DNA from 3 places in the Burkholderia pyrrocinia genome. Region 1 is predicted to be linked to each of the others. Evidence: predicted binding sites of a transcription regulator. Region 1 holds the regulator's gene; each other region holds the start of a gene.
The links. Region 1 encodes FliA, which starts transcription of late flagellar genes. Its sites were predicted from a motif close to CTAAAGTTTNNNNNNNNNNNGCCGNTA; they were not measured.
Positions count from the first base shown of each region.

Region 2: a site for FliA is predicted at 3,527-3,553, ahead of fliD (flagellar filament capping protein FliD). Genes of this name have one in related genera too.
Region 3: a site for FliA is predicted at 3,381-3,407, ahead of flgM (flagellar biosynthesis anti-sigma factor FlgM). Genes of this name have one in related genera too.

Region 1 is NZ_CP070977.1:2,936,256-2,943,780, forward strand. Features, by position in the region: gene ahcY (adenosylhomocysteinase) at 1-1,123, opposite strand, end outside; S-adenosyl-L-homocysteine riboswitch at 1,156-1,283, opposite strand; gene JYG32_RS13665 (RNA polymerase sigma factor FliA) at 1,378-2,112, opposite strand; gene JYG32_RS13670 (MinD/ParA family ATP-binding protein) at 2,135-2,953, opposite strand; gene flhF (flagellar biosynthesis protein FlhF) at 2,946-4,694, opposite strand; gene flhA (flagellar biosynthesis protein FlhA) at 4,691-6,790, opposite strand; gene flhB (flagellar biosynthesis protein FlhB) at 6,787-7,525, opposite strand, start outside.
Region 2 is NZ_CP070979.1:952,998-960,522, forward strand. Features, by position in the region: gene JYG32_RS37240 (DoxX family protein) at 1-127, opposite strand, end outside; partial or broken gene JYG32_RS37245 (IS5/IS1182 family transposase) at 676-780, opposite strand; gene JYG32_RS37250 (LysR family transcriptional regulator) at 789-1,697, opposite strand; gene JYG32_RS37255 (alpha/beta hydrolase) at 1,791-2,846, shown strand; gene fliD (flagellar filament capping protein FliD) at 3,675-5,186, shown strand; gene JYG32_RS37265 (hypothetical protein) at 5,385-6,032, opposite strand; gene JYG32_RS37270 (dihydrodipicolinate synthase family protein) at 6,643-7,525, opposite strand, start outside.
Region 3 is NZ_CP070977.1:3,307,930-3,315,454, reverse strand. Features, by position in the region: gene flgE (flagellar hook protein FlgE) at 1-38, opposite strand, end outside; gene flgD (flagellar hook assembly protein FlgD) at 75-770, opposite strand; gene JYG32_RS38925 (hypothetical protein) at 760-900, shown strand; gene flgC (flagellar basal body rod protein FlgC) at 919-1,344, opposite strand; gene flgB (flagellar basal body rod protein FlgB) at 1,387-1,875, opposite strand; gene flgA (flagellar basal body P-ring formation chaperone FlgA) at 2,080-3,318, shown strand; gene flgM (flagellar biosynthesis anti-sigma factor FlgM) at 3,437-3,766, shown strand; gene JYG32_RS15375 (flagella synthesis protein FlgN) at 3,843-4,283, shown strand; gene JYG32_RS15370 (M24 family metallopeptidase) at 4,333-6,183, opposite strand; gene JYG32_RS15365 (helix-turn-helix domain-containing protein) at 6,614-7,414, shown strand; gene JYG32_RS15360 (multifunctional CCA addition/repair protein) at 7,459-7,525, opposite strand, start outside.

The sequences.
Region 1 (7,525 bases):
GCTTGCCGTCCGGGAAGATGATGTGGTCGACCTGCGGCTTGATGTTTTCCCACTGGTACTGGCGGGTCGACGCGACGTCGATTTCCGAGTCGAAGTGGCCGATATTGCAGACGATTGCGTTGTGGCGCATCGCCTTCATGTGATCGTGGCCGATCACGTGGAAGTTGCCGGTGGCCGTCACGAAGATGTCGGCCTTGTCGGCCGCGTATTCCATCGTCACGACGCGGTAGCCTTCCATCGCCGCCTGCAGCGCGCAGATCGGATCGATTTCGGTGACCCACACGGTAGCGCCCAGGCCGCGCAGCGACTGCGCGCAGCCCTTGCCCACGTCGCCGTAGCCCGCGACGACCGCGACCTTGCCCGCGATCATCACGTCGGTCGCGCGCTTGATGCCGTCGACGAGCGATTCACGGCAGCCGTACAGGTTGTCGAACTTCGACTTCGTGACCGAATCGTTCACGTTGAACGCCGGGAACGGCAGGCGGCCGTCCTTTTCCATCTGGTACAGGCGGTGCACGCCGGTCGTGGTTTCTTCGGTCACGCCCTTGATGTGCGCGAGGCGCTTCGAGTACCAGGTCGCGTCGATGTCGAGGTGCTTCTCGATCGACTTGTACAGCGCGACTTCTTCCTCGTTGGTCGGCTTCGCGATCACCGAACGGTCCTTCTCGGCCTTCGAGCCGAGGATCAGCAGCAGCGTTGCGTCGCCGCCGTCGTCCAGGATCATGTTCGCGAATTCGCCGTTCGGCCATTCGAAGATGCGGTGCGAGAACTCCCAGTATTCGTCGAGCGATTCGCCCTTGAACGCGAACACCGGCGTGCCGGCTTCGACGATCGCGGCCGCGGCGTGGTCCTGCGTCGAGAAGATGTTGCACGACGCCCAGCGGACGTCCGCGCCGAGCGCCTTCAGCGTCTCGATCAGCACGCCCGTCTGGATCGTCATGTGCAGCGAACCGGCGATGCGTGCGCCCTTCAGCGGCTGCTGCGCCTTGTATTCGTCGCGGATTTGCACGAGGCCCGGCATTTCGGTCTCGGCGATGTTCAGTTCCTTGCGGCCCCAGCCGGCCAGCGCCATGTCGGCGACGACGTAATCCTTGGAAGCTTGCGAATCGATAATGGCGTTCATCACGCCCTCCTTTCTAAAAAGTTTCTAGATTGGTGACGTGAGCGCCGTTCAGGAAGCGGAGCCGGCGCGACGGTCGCGAAACGCGCGCCGCACGGCTGCTTGGTGAAGCCTTCCGAGCCTGGCGGACGCTGAATGGTCCGTCGCAACGCTCCTCGGAAAACGGGAGGGATTGTAGCAAATCGGCGCGCACAATGCGCAAGCGACTCGAGCGATTCAAGCGCGCCGCGTCGGCGCGCGTCGCCGTCCGGAAAGGGTCAGGACTCCGCGCCGACCCACGCCTGTTCGCGCAGCCGCGCGCGCAGGCGCGCGACGGCCTGGCTGTGCAACTGGCACACGCGCGATTCGCTCACTTCGAGCACCGCGCCGATCTCGCGCAGATTCAGACCCCGTTCGTAGTACAGCGACATCAGCAGCTTCTCGCGCTCCGGCAGCCGCTCGATCGCCTCGACGAGCGCCTCGCGCAGGTGCTCGTCGAGCAGCGCCGACAGCGGATCGGCGTGATCGACGCGATAGCGGTCGAGGAACGGCTCGTCGTCGGCCGCGCGGTCGAAATCCTCGTAATAGATGAGCTGGCTGCCGTGCAGGTCCTGCAGCATCCCCTGGTATTCGTCGAGCGGCATGTTCAGGTGCAGCGCGATCTCGGTCTCGCTCGCCGAGCGGCCGAGATGCTGCTCGACCTGGTGCACCGCGTGCTCGACCTCGCGCGACGTCTTGCGCAGGCTGCGCGGCAGCCAGTCGTTGCTGCGCAGCTCGTCGAGCATCGCGCCGCGGATGCGCTGCGTCGCGTAGGTCTCGAACTGCGCGCCCTGGTCTTCCTTGTAGCGGCCGGCCGCGTCCATAAGGCCGATCATGCCGGCCTGGATCAGGTCGTCGAGGTCGACGCTCGCCGGCATCTTCGCGACGAGCTGCAGCCCGAGGCGACGCACGAGCGGCGCATATTGCGCGAGCACGTCGGCCTGGGACATCTTTCCTTGAGCGTTGTACATCATGGCCCCCTCCTTCCGGTGGCGCTCACGCGGCGTGTGCCGCGCCCGCCTCATACGACGGCTTGCCGCCCGCGTGGACGGCGCGGCCCGCACCCGAACGCGGGCGCATCGGCCAGTACAGCAGGTCGGCGGCAATCTGCCGGTAGTCGCGCGCGGCCGACGACGACGGGAACGCGTCGACCACCGCATGCATCAGTTCGCGCGCGTGCTCGACGAGCGGATCGGCGCTCACGCAGCCCGCATCGGCGATCGACACCGTCAGGTAGCGGCTCGCGACGCCCGCGAGGTTGTCGAAGGCCGTCTTCGCGTCCGCATGGCTGCCGACGTGATTGGTCAGCACGCGGAACTGCGCGAGCGCGTGCGCGAAATGCAGCCGCTTCATGCACGCGTACGCCTCGGTGATCGCCTGCGCGGCCACCCGCGTGACAACCAGCACGTCGTGCGCTTCGCGCGCGAGTGCCGAGAACGAGCCGTCGGCGCCGAGCTGCGCGTCGACGAGGACGATGTCGGCCGGGCCGTCGATGAAGTCGCTCAGTTGCGCGTCGCTGTAGCCGGCGCGCGCGAGCCGCGCGGCCGCGCACAGGCCGAACCCGGCGGCCACCCGCGTGCGCTCGCCGTCGCGCAGCCATGCGCCCGCGAGGGTCGCGCTGGCCGAATGCACGTCGGCGCGCTCGTCGACGACGAGCACATCCTTGCCGAGCGACGCGAGCGCCGCCGCCAGGTTCACGATGGCGGACGTGCAGCCGACACCCGCCGGCCCGCCCGTCACCGCGACGATGCGCGACGTGCGCCCGGCCAACAGGCGCCGCAGCCCTTCGGCCTGGTCGATGGTTCGTTTATCCAAATCGCACCTCGTGCAGCTCGGCGGTGGAACGTGCGGTCAGGGCGGAAAGCAGCGTCGGCATGTCCTCGTCTTGCGGCACGAAGGGCGAGCCGTCGCGCGGCACGCAGAACGCGCTCTTCAGCAGGAATCTGGTCGATGCGACATACAGGTTCTCCGGCACCTTCTGGCCGGTCGACACGTAGTGGACCGGCAGCTTGTAGCGGATCACCGTGTCGAGCACGCCGCCGAGGTGGGTCGCTTCGTCGAGCTTCGTGAGGATGCAGCCGGCGAGGTCCGGATGCTCGCCCGCGCTGCGGTACGCCTGCACGACTTCGTTGAGCGTGTCGCCGTGGCTGGTCGCGTTGAGCAGCAGCAGGCGCTGCACCGGCGTGTTCGCGCCGTGCAGCATTGCGATCTGGTCGGACACCGCGCGGTCGCGCTGGCTCATGCCGATCGTGTCGATCAGCACGATGTGCTTGTTGCGCAGCTCGGACAGCGCGAGCGCGAGATCGCCCGCATCCTTCACCGCGTGCACCGGCACGCCGAGGATCTTGCCGAAGATGCGCAGCTGCTCGTGGCCGCCGATCCGGTAGCTGTCGGTGGTCAGCAGCGCGACCTTGCTCGCGCCGAAGCGCATCACGCACCGCGCGGCCAGCTTCGCGGTGGTGGTCGTCTTGCCGACGCCCGTCGGCCCCATCAGCGCGAACACGCCGCCGCGCTCCATCAGCGCGTCCTCGCTGTCGAGCACCGGCAGGTTCGCCGCGAGCACCGACTGCGCCCATTCGGCGGCCTGTTCGAAGGTCTGCGCGCCGTCGCCGGACGGCAGGTTGTCGACGAGCATCCGCACGAGCTGCGCGGACAGGCCGGCCGCGAACAGGTGCTTCGTCAGCGCGCCATGCACGGCGCTGCGACGCTGGCGGTCGTGCCACTTCAGGCTGTCGAACTGCTCTTCCATCATTCCGCGCAGTTCGCCGAGCTCCTGCATCACCGTATCGTTGACGATCCGCTCGATGCGCGACTTCACCGCATCGGCCACCGCGGCGGCCGCGTCGGCGGACAGCCGCGTGCGCTCGGCCGCCTTTGCGGCGTTCGCGGTGCTCGCGTCGGGCGTGCGCGGCGCGGCTGCCGGCATCCGGCGTTCGGCATCGCGCACGATGTCGCGTGCCCAGTCGGGCGACGGCGCGCTCGCGGCGCCCTGCGGCGCGGGCGCGCTGGCTGGCGGCGCGGCAGGCGGCGCCTGGGTACGCGCGATCAGCGCGTCGCGCTGCTGCGTCAGGCGCTTCGCGTGCTCGACGAGCCACGGCGCGGGTTCGGAAGCGGGGGCAGGCCATCCTGCGGCCGGCGCGGCGATCGACGGCGCTGCCGCAGCCGGCGCGTCTGCATCGATCGTCGAGGATTGCGCGGCTGCTTCGTCCGCTTCGGCGCTTGCACCGAACACGGACGAGAACACGTCCGGCAGCCCGCCTTCACCTGCCGCATACGGATTGACGCTCGGGCGCGCGAGCGCGCCGCCCGGGCGCGACACGATGCCCGGCACCGCCGCGGCCGGCACGGATTCCGGCACGCGCGGCGCGGCGATCCGCGGCCGCGCGGCGGCCGGCGGCGTCACCGCGGCCAGGTCCGAATCGGCGAGTGCGACGATTTCGACGCTGCCGTCATCGAGCGTGCGGTTCGACAGCACGACCGCGTCGGCGCCGAGCGCCTCGCGCACCAGACGAAGCGCGTCGCGGCTCGTCGCGCCGGTGAATTTGCGAATGTTCAAGCGGAACCCCCGATGACGTTAACGACTTTGATCGTGCGTGTGTCCGGCACTTCGGCATACGACAGCACTTTCAATTGCGGCAGGCTGCGGCGCAGGAAACGCGCGAGCATCGCGCGCAGCGCGTGCTGCACCAGCAGCACGGGCGGCAGCCCGAGATTCTGTTGACGCAGCATCGCTTGCTGCGTGCCGGTCAGAAGGTTGTGCGCGAGGCCGGGTTCGAGGCCCGGATTCGCGCCGGTGGCGAGCGCCTGCGACAGCACGCGCTCGAGATTCGAGTCGAGGCCCATCACCTGCATCTCGCCCGCGCCCGGATACCACTGCTGCGTGATCGCGCGGCCGAGCGAGAGCCGCACCGCGGCGGTGATCTCGAACGCGTCGCCGCGGCCCGCATGTTCGGACACGGCCTCGAGGATCGTGCGCATGTCGCGGATCGGCACGCCTTCCTCGAGCAGGTTCTGCAGCACCTTCTGCAGCGTCGTCAGCGAGATCGTCTTCGGCACGAGGTCCTCGACGAGCGACGGCGCGTCCTTGCCGGTACGCTCGACGAGCGCCTGCACTTCCTGGCGGCCGAGCAGCTCGGCCGCGTGCTGGACGACGAGATGGTTCAGGTGCGTCGCGACGACCGTGCTCGCGTCGACCACCGTGTAGCCGTACACCTGCGCCTGTTCGCGCAGCGCGACGTCGATCCACACGGCCGGCAGCCCGAACGCGGGATCCTGCGTGACGGCGCCCGGCAGCGCGGCCGTCACCTGGCCGGGGTTGATCGCGAGCCACTGGCCCGGGAACACTTCGCCGACGCCGATCTCGACGCCCTTCAGCGCGATCCGGTACGCGTTCGGCCGCAGTTCGAGGTTGTCGCGGATATGGATCACCGGCGGCAGGAAGCCGATTTCCTGCGCGAATTTCTTGCGGATGCTCTTGATGCGCTTGAGCAGCTCGCCGTCGCTGTTCTTGTCGACGAGCGGGATCAGCCGGTAGCCGACTTCGAGGCCGAGCGGGTCGATCAACTGCACGTCGTCCCAGGTCGCCTCGTGGCTATCGGACGGCAGCACGGCGGGCGGCGCGATGTCGGTCAGGTCGCCGGCCGCCTTGCGGGCCGCCGCACGCCGGGTCTGCGTGCGGGCCAGCCAGATCGCGCCGCCGCCGAGCGCGAGGAACGCGAAGTGCGGCATCCCCGGGATCAGCCCCATGATCACGATGATCACGCCGGTGATCGTCAGCACGCGCGGGTTCGTGAACAGTTGCCCGGTGATCTGCGTGCCGATGTCCTCGTCGGTCGCGACGCGCGACACGATCACGCCGGCCGCGGTCGAGATCACGAGCGACGGGATCTGCGCGACGAGGCCGTCGCCGATCGTCAGCAGCGTGTAGTTCGTGCCGGCCGCCGCGAAGCTCATGTCGTGCTGGACCATCCCGACGATCAGCCCGCCGATCACGTTGATCGCCATGATGATCAGGCCGGCGATCGCGTCGCCGCGCACGAACTTCGACGCGCCGTCCATCGACCCGTAGAACTCGGCTTCCTGCGACACGGACAGGCGGCGCTTGCGCGCCTGTTCCTCGTTGATGAGGCCGGCGTTCAGGTCGGCGTCGATCGCCATCTGCTTGCCGGGCATCGCGTCGAGCGTGAAGCGCGCGGACACTTCGGCGATCCGCCCCGCGCCCTTGGTGATCACCATGAAGTTGATGATCATCAGGATCACGAACACGACGATGCCGACCGCGAAGTTGCCGCCGACCAGGAAGTGGCCGAATGCCTCGATCACCTGGCCTGCCGCGTCGGGGCCCGTGTGGCCCTCGAGCAGCACGACGCGCGTCGACGCGACGTTCAGCGACAGGCGCAGCAGCGTCGAGAACAGCAGCACGCTCGGGAACGCCGCGAAGTCGAGCGGCTTCATCGTGTACATGCTGACGAGCAGCACCATCACCGACAGCGCGATGTTGAACGTGAACAGCAGATCCAGCAGCATCGGCGGCAGCGGCAGGATCATCATCCCCAGGATCATGCAGATGAGGACGGGGCCTGCGAGCGCGCGCAGGTTGGTGCCCGCGAACGGGTTCGTGCGCTTCGCGAACAGGCCGGTCGGGGTGCTCATGCGGAGGCTCCTTGCTTGCCGAGCGTGTCCTCGGCTTCCTCTCGTTCATCGTCGACGGGCACCGACGTGCCCTTGTCGAGTTCGGCCGGCACGTCGAGATCGACCGGCACTGCGGGGAACGCGCCGCCTTCCGAACGGAAGCGCTTGAGCTGGTAGACCCACGCGAGCACTTCGGCGACGGCCGAGTACAGCGAACCGGGAATCTCGCGCTCGAGTTCGACGTTGTGATACAGCGCACGCGCGAGCGGCGGCGCCTCGAGCAGCGGCACGTTGTGCTCGGCCGCGAGTTCGCGGATGCGCACGGCGACGAGGTTCACGCCCTTCGCGACGACCTTCGGCGCGCGCATCTCGCCGTCCGTGTATTGCAGCGCGACGGCGAAGTGCGTCGGGTTCGTGACGACCACGTCGGCCTTCGGCACGGCCGCCATCATCCGGCGGCGCGCGATCGCGCGCTGCTGCTGGCGGATCCGCCCCTTCACGTGCGGATCGCCTTCGTTCTCGCGATGCTCGCGCTTCACTTCGTCCTTCGTCATGCGCAATTTCTTGTTGTACTGCCAGATTTGATAAGGCACATCGAGCGCGGCGACCACCAGCATCCCGGCGACCGTCGTGCCGCAGCACACGGCGACCAGGTGCAGCGCGTCGGGGAGCGCCGTGCCGAGCGGCTGCGTCGCGAGGCCGAGCAGCTCGTCCTTGCTGCGCCAGATCGCGATGCCGCCGATTCCGCCGACGACC
Region 2 (7,525 bases), on a different replicon from region 1:
TGTACGCGACCGTGCCCGAGAAGCCGCTCAGCTTCTGCCAGCCGAACAGCACGAACAGGATCATCATCAGTACGCGAGCCGCCAGCAGCAGCTCGTCCTTCTTCGACTCCAGCGAAATGTAACGCATAGCAATCACCCTTGAATTGACGGTTTGATGCATCCGCTGCCGATGCACGCCGAATCGGCGAGCCAGGCTGGCAACGGATCACTCCTCGCACGATCGGACAGCGGGCCGGCCGGCCCGCCGCCGAAGAATCCGCGTCCGGTCGCGCCGTTCCCGGCGCGCTTCGGATCGGTTCTGGCGAAGTACGGGATGAAGTCTACTGTCTCCACGTGAGTCATAAAACATTCAAAAAGCGATTTTCCGTCTCCAATTAGTGGACAATGAGGCGCGACAAGGCCGTTACACGGCGGCGAACGGGGCGGCGCCGACGATTCACGGCCCCGCGCACATCAATCCGTTCCCGTGTTTCCGGATCGGGAAAACTGCCCGGCCTCTTCCGGGCCACGTTATCCAATCGATATTGTTTGCGCCAATTGACACGTATCGGTCACCCCCACGCGTCTCGACAGTTATTCAGCGACACGTTCGATGCGCGACTCACACGTCATCGCTTCGATCCGGGAATTCGCCACTTTGCAATAATCCGCGAACGATCTTCTTTAGAGACGGTTTCATAAAGACTGGTCGGCCCGCCGAACGGTATTCCAGCAGATCAGGCAGCAACCGAGTTTGAGGAACGCGCCGTGAATGTCGGCACGGCGCTCGAAACGAATGCGCGCATTGCCTATGACCCTAGATCGGACACTGTTTTATGCGGCGAATACCCTTCGGAGAACATTTGCCAAACGCGGCGGACCACCGATGGTTGAGGCCTGTGCCTGGCAATCATGGCGAGAGACCAGGTCGGTAGAGGGGTATCGATAACCTCTGCGTAGCGAACGCCCTCGAAGGCAATGCGTCGGATCGATCGCGGCAGCAGTGCCGCACCCATGCCAGCTGAAACCAGCGACAGCATGGTCATCGCCCGCCTTGCTTCCTGAACGATCTGTACCTCGATGCCTGCATGCGTGAAGCTGTCCATGATACGAGCATGCAGCACCGGCCCCTGGGCAGCCGGGAATAGAATCAATCCGAATGCGGCGATCTGCGCCAGGCTAACCTCGGTGGTTTCTCCGCTATCCGGCAGCACGGCGATAGTCTCCTCGGCCGGGAACTCCATGACATCGAGACGTTCGCCCGTTCCAAACGGGGGATGGGCAAAACCGATGTCGATCGCCCCGTTCGAGAGGGCGTCCAGTTGATCGTTGGTCGAGAGCTCGAGGAGTTTGGGCCGTACGTCAGGAAGTACCCGCCTAAGCCGCGCCAGGCGCTGAGGCAGGTGCTGGTAAAGCGCCGCTGAATCGAAGCCAATTTTGACGATGCCAGCCACTCCATGCTCCGCGGATCTCGCGATGGCGAACGCGGCGTCGGCATGCACAACAGCGGCGCGTGCCTCGTCGATAAAGGCAGCACCCGCCCGCGTCAGCGTAAGGCGTCGATTCGCGCGATCAAACAGCCGGACGCCGAGTTCCTTTTCCAGGCGTGCGATCGACTGGCTGAGCGGAGGCTGCGCCATGCCAAGGAGCAGGGCCGCGCGGCCCATATGCAATTCATCGGCAACGGCGAGAAAGTGTCGAAGGTGGCGAAGTTCCATATCATGAAGATATCAGAACTCTTCAGATAGATTATCGATCCATGAGAGACGTGATGCTACCTTTTAGCCACTCCTTACGCTAACGGTAGCATCATGAGAATTCGCAATTTCGCTCTCGCGGCCGGCCTGAGTTTCGCTGTCGTAACATCCCAACCGGCGACGGCGAAAATCGTGCGTCGCGATTTTACGGTTGCGAGCGCAGATGGATTGAGGATTTTCGTGCGCGACCTTCGCGATACCGAGGCATCGTCCGATCGAGGTCCCATGCTGTTAGTCAATGGTGGGCGCCCAGGCGTGCTGGCAAGCTGGGATGTGAATGCGCCCGGCTCCTCCGCAGCCGAAGAGCTGGCCAAGGCAGGACATCACGTCTATATGATGGATGTTCGGGGTTTCGGTCGCTCCGAATTTCCCAGGGAGATGGAAGGCGGACGCTTCGATGTGCCGGTTGCCGTGCGTTCAAATGAAGCGGTACGCGACATTGCCGCCGTGGTCGCGGAAATCAAACGGGAGAACCCGGGTGACAGGCGCCTGGCCGCTATGGGCTGGGCCACGGGATCGCAATGGCTCGGCCACTATGCCTCTCTCTATCCCGACCAGATCAGTTACCTCATCTATTACAACGGGGCCTACGGTGGCCCCGCCGGTGGATGGGGCCTGCAAAAGGAGTTCGGTGATTCTCAGAAACCGTCCGAATTGGACTACAGGCGACTAGGTGCCTATCAGCTCTCAACTGCCGAGGATCTGGCCGCTCGCTGGCGACAGGAGGGTATCAATGCCGCCTTCCTCGACCGCTATATGGCGCTCTGCATGGAGGGGGACAAGACATCGAATACTCGCAAACCCGCCAGTTTCAGGTACCCGTCGGGACCGTTCGAGGACACGCTGAAGATGGTCAATGGCCGGCAGATCTTCGATGCCTCGTTTATTACATCACACGTGTTGATTTTGCGCTCGGGAAACGATTTCTGGTCCCGCCCGGTCGATGGGCAAACCATGCTGGCACATCTGACCCACGCTGCTTCCGCCGAACTCGTCGTGATTCCAGGCGTCTCCCATTACGTACATCTTCAACCAACGCCAGACCGGCAAAAGTTCCTGGATGCTGTACTCGCGTTCACGACCCCGATGGCCAAGGAGCGCCGACCATGAATGAAAGGTTTGTGCGGCCCGTGTGTTCCGTTTGTATGTGAGATCCCGGAGGCCAGTGCAGGATTTCACCCTCCCTCCCAGAAATGACCCCATGTTGGCTATTCAGCGTTGTCGATACGATCAACGACATTCCAGCCTCTGATCTGGGCGAGCTCGAAGCCCGCCCGGCATACGGGTATAACGCGAAGGCGTTGACTAGCACGCTGGGTGCGAAGCCTAAGAGACGGTTTCATAAAGACTGGAATACCCTTCGGCGGGCCGACCAGTCTTTATGAAACCGTCTCTTAGAGCAAATACACATGGCCCGGAAATGCGTATCGGCAAATGAAAACGTTTCAAGTGCATGCAGCCTGATGTTGTGTGGCCGGGTATCGTCCGCCTGACAAGGCTCACAGCTCGGCACCGACCACGAAGAACGCCTGCCCCACGCAGCCATTTCGCCTGATGTTCGGCAACATCAGCGAACAATTCCTCATCAGACATCCATGCTTTCTGCAATTTTTCAATGCCGACGAAAGCCCTCGAATAAGGACAATTAAAAATCATGCGATTGCACCGAAAAATCGCAAACCTCCGTCATGTATCCACCCGCCCATAAACGCCTACAGTTTTCTCAAGAAACATTACAAAAAATTACCAATTAATACCGATTTAAATATACGATAGCGCACCGATTCGTTCTTACGTTTCCCCGACGCCTCCCGTGAACCCCGGAATGCGTCGCGCGGGAAGCGGCATGCATGCGAATCGCGACGCGGCCGCCCCGATCACCGCAGGCGGACCCGACAGCCGTTCGTCACAGGATCGCCATTCAACCGGAGTTCACCCATGCCAACGAACACGCCCGTGAACAGCGGCGCGAACGCGAACAGCCTGATGCAACAGGCCGCGCAATCGATCATCAACGGCTCGACCGGCAATCCGTCGATGGACGTCGGCACGCTCGTCAAGACGCTGGTGAATGCGAAGACGGCCGGCCGGGCCGCGGCGCTTGCCGCGTCGCAAGCGACCGGCAGCACGCGGATTTCCGCATTCGGCGCGCTGTCGTCGGCGCTGGGCGCGCTCGAGGCGGGCCTCGCATCGCTGACGAACGGCGGGCTGCAATCGACGTTCAACGCCGTCGCGAGCGGCAAGGGCCTGACCGCGACGGCGGGTGCTGGCGCGGTTGCCGGCACCTACACGGTCGGCGTCACGCAGATCGCGACCGCGCAGGCGCTGTCTTCGTCGGGCTTCAACGGCAGCAAGGCGCTCGGCACCGGCACGCTGACGCTGTCGCTCGGCAGCCAGTCGTTCAAGGTCGAGGTCGGCAGCACGAACAACACGCTGTCGGGCATCGCGGCCGCGATCAACGCCGCGTCGAACAATCCGGGGATCAGCGCGACGGTCATCAACGGCACCGACGGCGCACACCTCGTGCTCGCGTCGTCGAAGACGGGCGCGGCGAACGCGATCAGCGTCGCGGTCAATAACGTGGCCAACGACGGCGGCCTGTCGAATCTCGGCGTCACGTCGACGGCAGACACGTCCGGCGGCGCGTCGAAGATCGAATCGGCGAACGGCGCGGCCGCGTGGAAGCAGAGCGCCGTCGCACAGGACGCGAAGTTCACGATCAACGGGATCGCGTCGACCAGCGCGAGCAACGCGGTGTCGGGTGTGCTGACCGGCATCACGCTGAACCTGTCGGCTGCCGCGGTCAGCGCGACCGATACGCAGACGCTGACGGTCAGCACCGACACGAAGTCGCAAGCGGCGACGATCACGAATTTCGTGAACCTGTACAACACGGTCGTCAAGACGATGGGGGCGCTGACGAGCTACACGGAAGGAGCGAACTCGCAGGGCGCGCTGATCGGCGATTCGACGCTGAACACGATCCGCAACTCGCTCGCGTCGATCGTCGCGCGCGGCGTCGACAGCGGCGCCACCACCGGGAAGGGCAACGAGCACCTGAACCTGATGTCGATCGGCATCAAGCTCGAGAAGGACGGCACGCTGAACGTCGACAGCGCAAAGCTCGGCGACACGCTGTCCGCCAACCCGACGGCGGTCGCGCGCCTGTTCAACCCGACGAACGGGATCGGCACGCGCCTGACCGAGCAGATCACGCACTTTACGAAGAAGAACGGAATGATCGACGTGCGCACGACTTCACTGAACGCCGATCTGAAGCGCATCACGCAGCAGCAGTCCGATCTGTCCGGCTACGCTGCGCAATTGACCAAGCAGTACCAGGCGCAGTTCACGGCGCTCAACACGCTGATGGCCAAGATGAACTCGAACACGCAGTACCTGACGCGGCTGTTCGGCGGCGCAAACAGCAGCGGCACGCTGCACAAGTGAACGAGCGGGCCCCGCGGTGACCGCTGCGGCGGTTCCCGCGCAAATGGTTCGAGCGGTTCGAACCACCGAACCACGGTGCGTTACGTACCGCGTGGACGCGTTCACGCGCGGCGGCGTGCAAGCGCTTGCGGTTACTTCACCAGGCCACACCATCGCGGCACACAGCCCGCACGCGGCTTGCCCGATACGCGCGCGCCGTCAGCCAAGGCCCTCGACGCGGTCCGCGAACAAATCGATCGCGCGCGACACCTGACGCCCGAAATAGCCCGGCCGTTCGCGCTCGTATGCGCGCAGCAGCGTCGTGCATTCGCGCTCGGCCCAGCGCCAGACGGGGCCCTGCTTCGCGAACACCGGATGATCGTGCAACTCGGCCGGCACCGCATGCTCATCCTCCCAGCCCCAGAAATACGCGTGGTATGCGCGTGCAAACGGGATCCCCAGCTCGCTCGCGACGGTCTCGTCGTGGCGCAGCGTGAAGTCGACGATCTCCTTGCGCATGCGACCGTCGACGTCGTCGTGGCGCGCTTCGATCCAGCAGTGATACCGCGTGAGGTGCGACAGATGCCGCGCGGTGCGGCGCCGCTCGCGCGTCGTGCACAGCGCGTACAGGTTGCCGCCGCCGAAATCCATCACTTCGCCGCCCGCGAACGGCCGATAAGGCTTGCCGGTCAGCAGCGTCAGCACCTTCGCGCCGACGATCGCGTAGTCGGCGCACCGCATGTAACCGCTGCGCGTCGTCGCTTCCGATACGCTCCGGTGGACGGCCTCGTCGATCACGGCGTGCAGCATGGCATCTACCGGCGCCGCCAGGATCGGTGGCTGGCTAGTCGTCGTCACTTGTTGCATGGGAGGCGAATCCGGATTCAACGGGTCATCGGTAAAAAACGCTCCGCGGCATAGTATTACGAATCGTTACAAGAAACGAAGGGGAGGATTGAGCAGATTTGTGAGCTTTTGTCGTGCAGTGCAGGCGCGTGGCGCACAGGCCGGCGGACGCCGCGGAAGCGGGAAGAGCAACGCGTCGGTCGGGCGCGCGTCGGCACCGCGCTCGCGGATCGCGGATCGCGGGCGGTTCGATTGTGTGATGCAGCGGATGAAGGTCCGACGGCGTGTCGGCGGTGTGCCGCCGTTCGTGACAACGGGCATCGTGCCCGTCGCGGCAGGCTGCCGTGGTGGCGTGGTGGCGGCCGCCGACGCAATCGGGAATCCCGATGGGTTCGTCGCGTTGCGCACCCGGCACGAACGCGGCATCAGGTTCATACCATCCGGGACGTTGCTGGAACGCGGTGAACACTGCATGGCGCGCCGCATTCGCCCTGCATCGCGAGACGCCGACCCTTCTTGCGGCAAACATGTGCCGCTGCCGGACACCCTTGATGAACGAGCGCAAAGCGGCCGACTCCGCGGCACGCCATCCCGTCCCGCGCCGCGCGCTCCACACGGCGCGCCGCGTCCGCTATTGCGCAGCGATCCGCCGGCGGAAATGCTCGGTTCCGGCCACGATCTTGTCGAGCACCGCATCGAGCGCCCAGAATCGTTCGCGTACGTCGTAGTCGATCGCGCGGCAACGGATCGACCCGAAGGTCCCGATCCGCTGGTGATAGAGCTTCGCGAGCGCCGGGTAGCCCAGCGCTTCCGACACCGCCGACACGACCAGGAACGTCGAGAGCTCGTCGGCCAGCGCCGGGTTCGTGTCTCCTTGCGTGCGCAACCACCGGTAGAGATCCGGGTGGAAGTTGGTGAACACGCCGTTGAAGCCCGCGGAACCCGCCTTCATTGCGTCCCACGCAATCGCGGCGTTCGCATTCAGGATCTTCAGCGGCGATCCCGCTGCGAGCGCGACCCGCCGCTTCACCGTCTCGAGGTCGCAGCTCACGTCCTTGAGCATCACGAACCGGCCCGTGTCGATGCACGCGCGCAGTTCGTCATCCGACAGGAGCCGCCGGTAAGGCGCCGGACATTCATACAGGCCGAGCGGCAGATCCGACGGCAATCGTGCGAGCAGCTTGTGAAGATGGTCGAGCAGCGCGGCGCTGCCCTTGCGCTGCGGATCGAGGCGGTTGGTCACGAGCACGACGCCCTGCGCACCCGATTCGGCCGCCGCGCACAGCTCGGCGACCTGCGCGTCGAGATCGTCGCTGATATGCCCCGATGCGACGACGGGCACGCGCCCGGCCACCCGCTCGACCACGAAGCGCGCCAGTTCCGCGCGTTCGGCAAGACTCAGGAACTGCATCTCGCTCGATTGCGCGACCGCGAACAACGCGTCCGCGCCGTGCGCCAGATACCATTCGATGAGCCGCCCGAGCCCGGCGTAGTCGATCGCGCCGGCGTCGTCG
Region 3 (7,525 bases), 370 kb from region 1:
GCGCCGGCGAGGCCGCTCAGACCCTGTTGATAACCCATTTCGGTCTCCGTTTCGAGAAAGCTCGATCAGTTGGATCAGTTGGTAGTGGTGCCGCCGGACGACGACGAAGACGCCGTGGACGATGTGGTGTTCGGGAAGATCGACGCGACCTGGGTGAGCCCCACCGTCGTGCCGTTCGACAGCACGAGCCCCGCCGTGCCGTCCGCCTGCTTGATCACGCTCTGCACCTGCGCGGACGCGAGCGTCGCGGCCGCCTGCGGCGTGCCGGCGCTGTTGGGATACGACGCGCTGATCGTGTACTTGCCGTCCGGCAGCGCATTGCCCGCCGCGTCGGTCGGCGTCCAGTTGAACGGCACGGTGCCGGCCGACTGCGCGCCCGCGTTGATCGTGTTCACGACGGCGCCCGCCGAGTTCTTCACGGTGATCGTCAGGTTCGACACCGAGCTCGCCAGCGACACGCCGAACGGCGACGCCGCGCCGCTCTTCACCGCGACGCTGTTGCCCGGCGCGAGCACGTTCGTGCCGATCAGCAGCGCGGCCTGCGTCTGCTGGCCGGCCGCGAGCTGCGTCGACAGCGACGTGAGCGACGTGTTCAACTGCGCGATGCCGCTCACCGTGTTGATCTGCGCAAGCTGCGACGTCATCTGCGAGCTGTCGACCGGGCTCGTCGGATCCTGGTTCTGCAACTGCGTGACGAGCAGCTTCAGGAACGTCGCCTGCAGGTCGCTCGCCGACGTGCCGTTGGTCGACGACACGTTGTTGGTGTTCATCGTGTCGGTCGGCAAGGTCGACACGTTCGTGCCGCTGCTGCCGATCGTCGTGCTGGAGGAAGTCATCCTGGGTGGCCTTGTATCGGAACTGTCGGGTCTGTCGGGTCTGTCGGGTCTGTCGGGTCTGTAAGGTCGGTCGGCGCGCGGCTCACGAGCCGATCGTCAGCGTCTTGAGCATCAGCGTCTTCGCGGTGTTCAGCGTCTCGACGTTGGCCTGGTACGAGCGCGACGCCGAGATCATGTTCACCATCTCCTGCACCGGGTCGACGTTCGGCATCTGCACGTAGCCGTTCGCGTCGGCGGCCGGGTTCGCCGGGTCGTAGGTCGACTTCATCGGCGACGGGTCGTCGACCACCTTCGTCACGCGCACGCCGCCCACGCCCTGGCCGGACGCGGTGCGCGCGCCGCCCATCGGGTCGGTCGCGAACACCACCTGCTTGGCCTTGTACGGCTTGCCGTCGGGGCCGGTGGCGCTGTCGGCGTTCGCGAGGTTCGACGCGGTGACGTTCAGGCGCTGCGATTGCGCGGACAGCGCCGAACCGGCGACGCCGAAGATGTTCATCAACGAAGGCATGGAGGCTCCTTGTGCTTGTGCGCGGGTTCGGAAGCGGCGCGCTTACGAGTTCGTCGAGATCGCGGCGATCATGGCCTTGATCTGCTGGGTCATCACGGTCATCCCGGTTTCGTAGTGCAGCGCGTTGTTCGCGAACTGCACGCGCTCGACGTCGAGATCGACCGTGTTGCCGTCGAGCGACGGCTGCAGCGGCATCCGGTACTGCGCGCGGCCGTAGTCGTCCGCCGGGCCGCCCGTCGGGATCAGCTTCGCCGTGCCGGCCATATGGCCCGCCGCCGTCGACACCATCGACATGCCGCTCGCCACGCCGGCCGGCTGCGCCATCGGCAGTTGCGCGGCGTTGCTCGGCGCGAGGCCGCCGTTCGTCTGCTTCAGCGAGCGCGCGAGCGTCGACGCGAAATCGACGTCGCGGGCCTGGTAACCGGGCGTGTCGGCATTCGCGACGTTCGACGACAGCAGTTCCTGCCGGTAGGCGCGCACATCGAGCGCCTCTCGGCCGAACGCGAATTCCGCATCGAGTTTGTCCAGCATGTGTGCGTCTCTCCGTATGAAGCGCTGCACGCCCCTCGCGCCGGATGGCGACTCGAGAGGCTTTTTTCCATGACAGCGATGGTAGGCGCCGCACGCAACCGGCAATCGGGCGAATAACGCGGCAAAGCCCCCCTCTATTCATCGTTTGCGCGGCGGCCCCGCTCCCTAGAATGCGAATCGGATCAACGGATCGAGGACACGGCGATGACTGGCAGCGCACTTCGCGGCAGGAACGGGCGGCTCACGCACGTCCGGCGTGCGTTTGCGCTCGCCGCGGCGCTGTGGATCGCCGCATCGGCCGCGCATGCGGACGACGGGATGATCGTGATTCCCGGACGCGGCGAGACGGCCGAAACCGCGCTCGCGCACGCCAATGCGGCGAGCGGCGGACAGTTCGGCGGGAATGCGGGGATGGCTTCGGGTGCGGGCATCGCGCCGGACGCCGGACGTGCGGCGGCCGGCTCGGGTGGTACGGCCGGCACTGCCGCTGCCGGCTACGCGGCGCAACCGGCCGGCGCGATGGTCGTGACGAACGTCCCGCCGCCGCCCGCGCCGGCCGCCGCGCCTGCCCCCGTCTACGCAGCCGCTCGCGCGAACACCGGTTACGGCGCACCGCGCACCGCCGATCCCGACGCCATCGCGACGGTCGTCGCCGGTACGGCCGGGCCCGCGTCGAATCCCGCGCGGCTGGCGCCACAGCCAATCGCCGCGCGCATGGCGGCGGCCCGCGCCACGTCAGCCGCGCCGGCGCCGCGCGCGCCGGTGGCTTCCGCCAACCCGGCCCAGGCGGCCGCCGTGGCCCAGAGCGCGACGCCGCCCGGCCAGCAGGACCCCGACTCGATCCGGCGCGCGGCCCTCGCGTTCCTGCAGCAGCAGATCGCCGGCCTGCCCGGCAAGACCACCGCGACGGTCACGACCGCGTTTCCGCGCGGGCTCGCCGCGTGCACGACGCTCGAGCCGTTCCTGCCGACCGGCGCGCGCCTGTGGGGCCGCACGACGGTCGGCGTACGCTGCGCGGGCGAGCGGCCGTGGACCGTCTACCTGCAGGCGAAGGTCGCCGTGCAGGCCACCTATTACGTCGCCGCGCGCCAGATCGCGCCCGGCGAGCCGCTGGGCGCGGCCGACCTGATCGCGCGCGACGGCGACCTGACGGTGCTGCCGCTCGCGGTGATCACCGATCCGGCGCAGGCGATCGGCTCGACCGCGCTCGCGCGCATCTCGGCCGGGCTGCCGCTGCGGCAGGACATGCTGAAGAGCGCGGCGTCGGTGTCGGCCGGCCAGACGGTGCGGGTCGTCGCGGCCGGCCCCGGTTTCACGATTTCGGCCGAGGGCAGCGTGCTCGCGAATGCGGCGCCCGGCCAGTCGGTGCGGGTGCGGATGGCGGCGGGCCAGATCGTCACGGCGATCGTCAAGGACGCCGGCACCGTGGAAATTCCGCTGTAGGGGCGGATGCCGCCGCAAGATTGCAAAGAATTGTTTATTCGGAGAATTTCGGGCTCACGATGCTAAAGTTCGGGCCGACCCGGCCGTTATCTGGGTCAAACCGTACAGGAAACCCATCGTGAAGATCGATTCCACTCCGAACCCGAGCCCCCTCGCGCCGACCGGCAACGGTGCGACCCGTGCGCAATCCGGCGCGGCCCAGTCGTCCGCGCAGGCGGCCGACGCAGGATCGACCGGCGGCGACACGACCGTGAACCTGTCGGGTCTGTCCGGCCAGTTGCGCTCGGTATCCGCGTCCGGCAACGGCGATATCGACACGGGCCTGGTCCAGTCGATCAAGGAAGCGCTGAACAACGGCACGCTGACGATCGACGCGAACAAGATTGCCGACGGCGTATTGAATACCGCCCGCGAGCTGCTGCAGCAGCAGCGCCCGCAGGGTAGCTGAGCCGGTCGCCTCGCGGCCGGTCCCCCGGTTTGCCGGCACGCCGCACCACGCGCGCCGGCGCGACGAGCATGACGCGATGAGAGAAGAGCTGCTGGCCACGGTCAACGACGAACACGCGACGGTCGAGGCGTTCGCGTCCCTGCTCGCCTATGAAGAAAAGGCGCTGACGACGCCCGAGCCGCTCGACATGCTGCCGGGGATCGTCGAGAAGAAGAGCGAGCTGATCGACCGGCTCGCGCAGCTCGAGCGCACGCGCGACACGCAGTTGTCCGCGCTCGGCTTTGCGTCGGGCAAGAAAGGAATGGACCAGGCCGCCGAGCGCGATGCACGCCTCGCCGGCCGCTGGCAGTTGCTGCAGCAGGCCGCCGAACGCGCGCGCCAGGCCAACGCGAACAACGGGATGCTGATCCGGATCCGGATGGACTACAACGAGCGCGCACTCGCGGTGCTGCGCTCGGCCCCCGCGCCGGCCGGCGTCTACGGCCCCGACGGGCGCGTGTCGGCGCTGATGCGCTGACGCCGCGCCACGCGGCCGCCCGGCGGCCGCGCGCCTGTCTTCCCTTTCCTTACAACAGCGGACACGCGGTGACCTGCGTGCCCCGCGCCACACACAGCCGCTCGTAGTCGCGCAGGTACGCGCGCTCGTCGTCGTCCAGCAGGTCGAGATCGATCAGGTCCCAGTCGTAGCCGACCGTCACGATGTTCTCGAACGTCACCGTGTCCGGCTGCGCTTCATCCTGCCGGATGATCACGATGTTCTCGATCCGCACGCCGCCCTTGCCCGGCACGTAGATGCCCGGCTCGACCGAAATCACCGCATTCGGCACCAGCCCGTACTTCGCGCCCGGCGCGAAGCGCACGCCGCCTTCGTGCACGTGAATCCCGACGCCGTGCCCGGTGCCGTGGCCGAAATCGTGACCGTGATCGCGGCACACCTGCCGCACGAGCGCATCGACGTCGCCGCCCGTCGCCGTGCCCGGGTAGCGCGTGACGAGCCCCTTGATGCAGGCTTTCAGCGCGACCGTGTAGATCTCGCGCTGCCACGGCTGCGCGACCGTATCCGCGCGTGTGCGGCGCAGCACGACGCGCGTGCAGTCCGTCGCGAAACCGGCTTCGTAGTACGCGCCGCTGTCGAGCAGCACGAGCTCGCCTTCCGTCAGCTCGACGTCGGCGCTCGCCGCCGTGTAATGCGCGAACGCGCTGTTCGCGCCGTTCGCCGCGATCGTCGGAAACGTCAGCGCGACCGCCGAGCGTGCGCCGTACGCGTCGTTGATCGTGCGCGCCAGGTCGTATTCGGTGTGGCGCGCGCCCGGCTCGCCGGTCTTCGCCCAGCGCATCGTCTCGGCGATCGCCGCGGAGCTGCGCGCGAACGCATCGCGGAACCGGTCGAGCACCGCCGGCGTCTTCGCGGCCCGCATCGCCTCGACCGGATTGAAGTCCGCATGGCGCGCCTGCGGCCACACGCCGCTCACCGCATCGACGAGCGCGCAGTTCACCGATTCGAAGCCGTAGCACACGTGCTCGACCGCGAACTGCGCGAGAAAGCGCTCGAGCGCCGCAACGTCGCTCCGGATCACGTGCAGCGCCGGATACGACTCGAGCGTGACTTCGCAGCGGTCGCAGCCTTCCGGCAGGAACAGCGCGACCTGAGCGCCGACCGCGAACAGGAAGCCGAGGTGCGACGACGCATTCGGGATGTGATAACCGCGGCTGTTCAGCAGATACGCGAGATCGTCCGACGCGCAGGTGAAGAACGCGGTCTTGCCGTCGGCCGCGCCGGTATGCGCGGCGAGCTGGCGGTTCAGCGTGTCGAGGTTCTGCGCGACGCTCAGGCCCGTCATCGATTCCGGCAGCTCGAAGATCGGCCGCTCGACGACCCAGCCCGGCAGCGCGATCGCGCGGTCGATCTCGCGATCGGCGAGGCTCGTCCAGTCGAGCACCGCGGCCTGCGTCTGCTTGAGCAGCCGGTTGCGCTGCGCGACGCTGATCCGCAACCCGTCGTAGCCGACCCGCGCGAGCCGGCTCGCGTGCGCGACCAGCCAGTCGGCCATCGCCTGCCAGATCGTCAGGTTCATCCCGAGCTTCTCGATGCGCACGCGCGCCGGATCGCACTGCTGCTCGGCCTGCAGGTGATAACGACCGTCGACGAACAGCACGAACGGCGGCAGGCCGAGCGCCTGCGCGGTCGCCGCGCTCAGGAAGATCCCGCAACCGGCCGAGCCGTCGAAGCCCGACAGCGCGTAGCGCGGGTTATTGCCGCGCGGCAGGTACTCGGTGACATATTCGTCCTGCGACGTGACCACCACCGCGTCGAGCCGCGCGGCGTCGAGCAGGCGCGACAGGCCGGCCTGCGCGTCGGCGACGGGCGCGTCGTACGGGGGAAGGCCGGAGAAGCTGTATTTCAGTCGATCGATCATCGGATGCCCACGTTATTCATTGTTGTCGGTGGTCGGCGGCGTGACGCGGCGGGGCGCGTGCCTGAAGCAGGCTTGACGCGACACGGCGCCGCTGCGCGGACGACGCGCGGCACTGCACGTCGCCGGGCCGCTGTGCCGTGCCAGCGACAGGTCCGCGGAAATTTTTGTCTCACTTAACTTTTTTTGATGCGCGCGACAGAATCTAGAGCAGGCCGAAATTGAGGTCAAGCTAAAATTTTCGTAGGACTAAAATCGTCCGAGCGGTCCCGCATGCGTGCGCGACGCGGCCTCGCCCGGCGATACCGCGCGGTACAATGCGCCGGCATCGTCGTCCCGACGGCCGTGCTTCGTGCGATGCGCGGAAAGCGATGTCCCGGCGACAGCACCGCCCCTCCGCTCGCCTCCCGACTCGTTGCCACGAAAGAGATTCATGGATTCAGACATCATGCGTATCGGCCAGCGCATTCGCCGCCTGCGCCGGGAAGCGAAGAAGACGCTGCTGGAAGTCGCGACCGAAGCGAAGCTGTCGGTCGGGTTCCTGTCGCAGGTCGAGCGCCATCTCACGGGCATCTCGCTGTCGTCGCTCGTCAACGTCGCGAAGGCGCTGGGCGTGCCGCTCGGCGCGCTGATCGACCAGCCGCGCCAGGCGCAGCCCGATTCGCATGAAGGCAGCCGCGAACCGTACGCGGTCGACAGCGCGTCGCAGTGGTACGAACGGCTCTCCACGACCTTCGACGGCAGCCAGATCAACGCGGTCAAGGTGCAGATGATGGAAAGCTACCGCTCGGAATGGGTATCGCACGGCGGCGACGAATTCGTCTACGTGCTGACCGGCCGCATCTGCTACACGGTCGGCAAGAAGGATTACCCGCTGGCGCCCGGCGACTCGCTGCACTTCGACGCGCGCAAGCGGCATCGCGTCGCCAACGTGGGCGACGGGCCCGCCGAACTGATCGCGGTCAGCACGCTGCCGCTGTTCGACGACAGTTGCGCCGAATTCGTGTCCGCGACGTTGGAAATCAGGCAGCCCGCCCCCGTCGTGCGCACTGCACCGGGCGAGCCGCGCGTGAGCCGCCGCGAACCGGCGCCGAAACGCGGCCGCGACGCCGAGCCGGCACGGCCGGCCAGCGCAGCGGAACAGAAGGCTGCCGCGAAGCAGCGCGCATCGGCCGGCAAACGCCCAGCTGCCGACACCCCTGCGCGCAAGGCAACCGCGCGCAAGAAACCGTAACGGCTGGCGGGCGCGCACTGCCCGCCGCTGTCATGCCTGTCGCCCTATTCGCCGATCGCGAGCGCCTGTGCGACGGCCTGGATCCGCGCGCGATGCACGGCCTCCTTGATC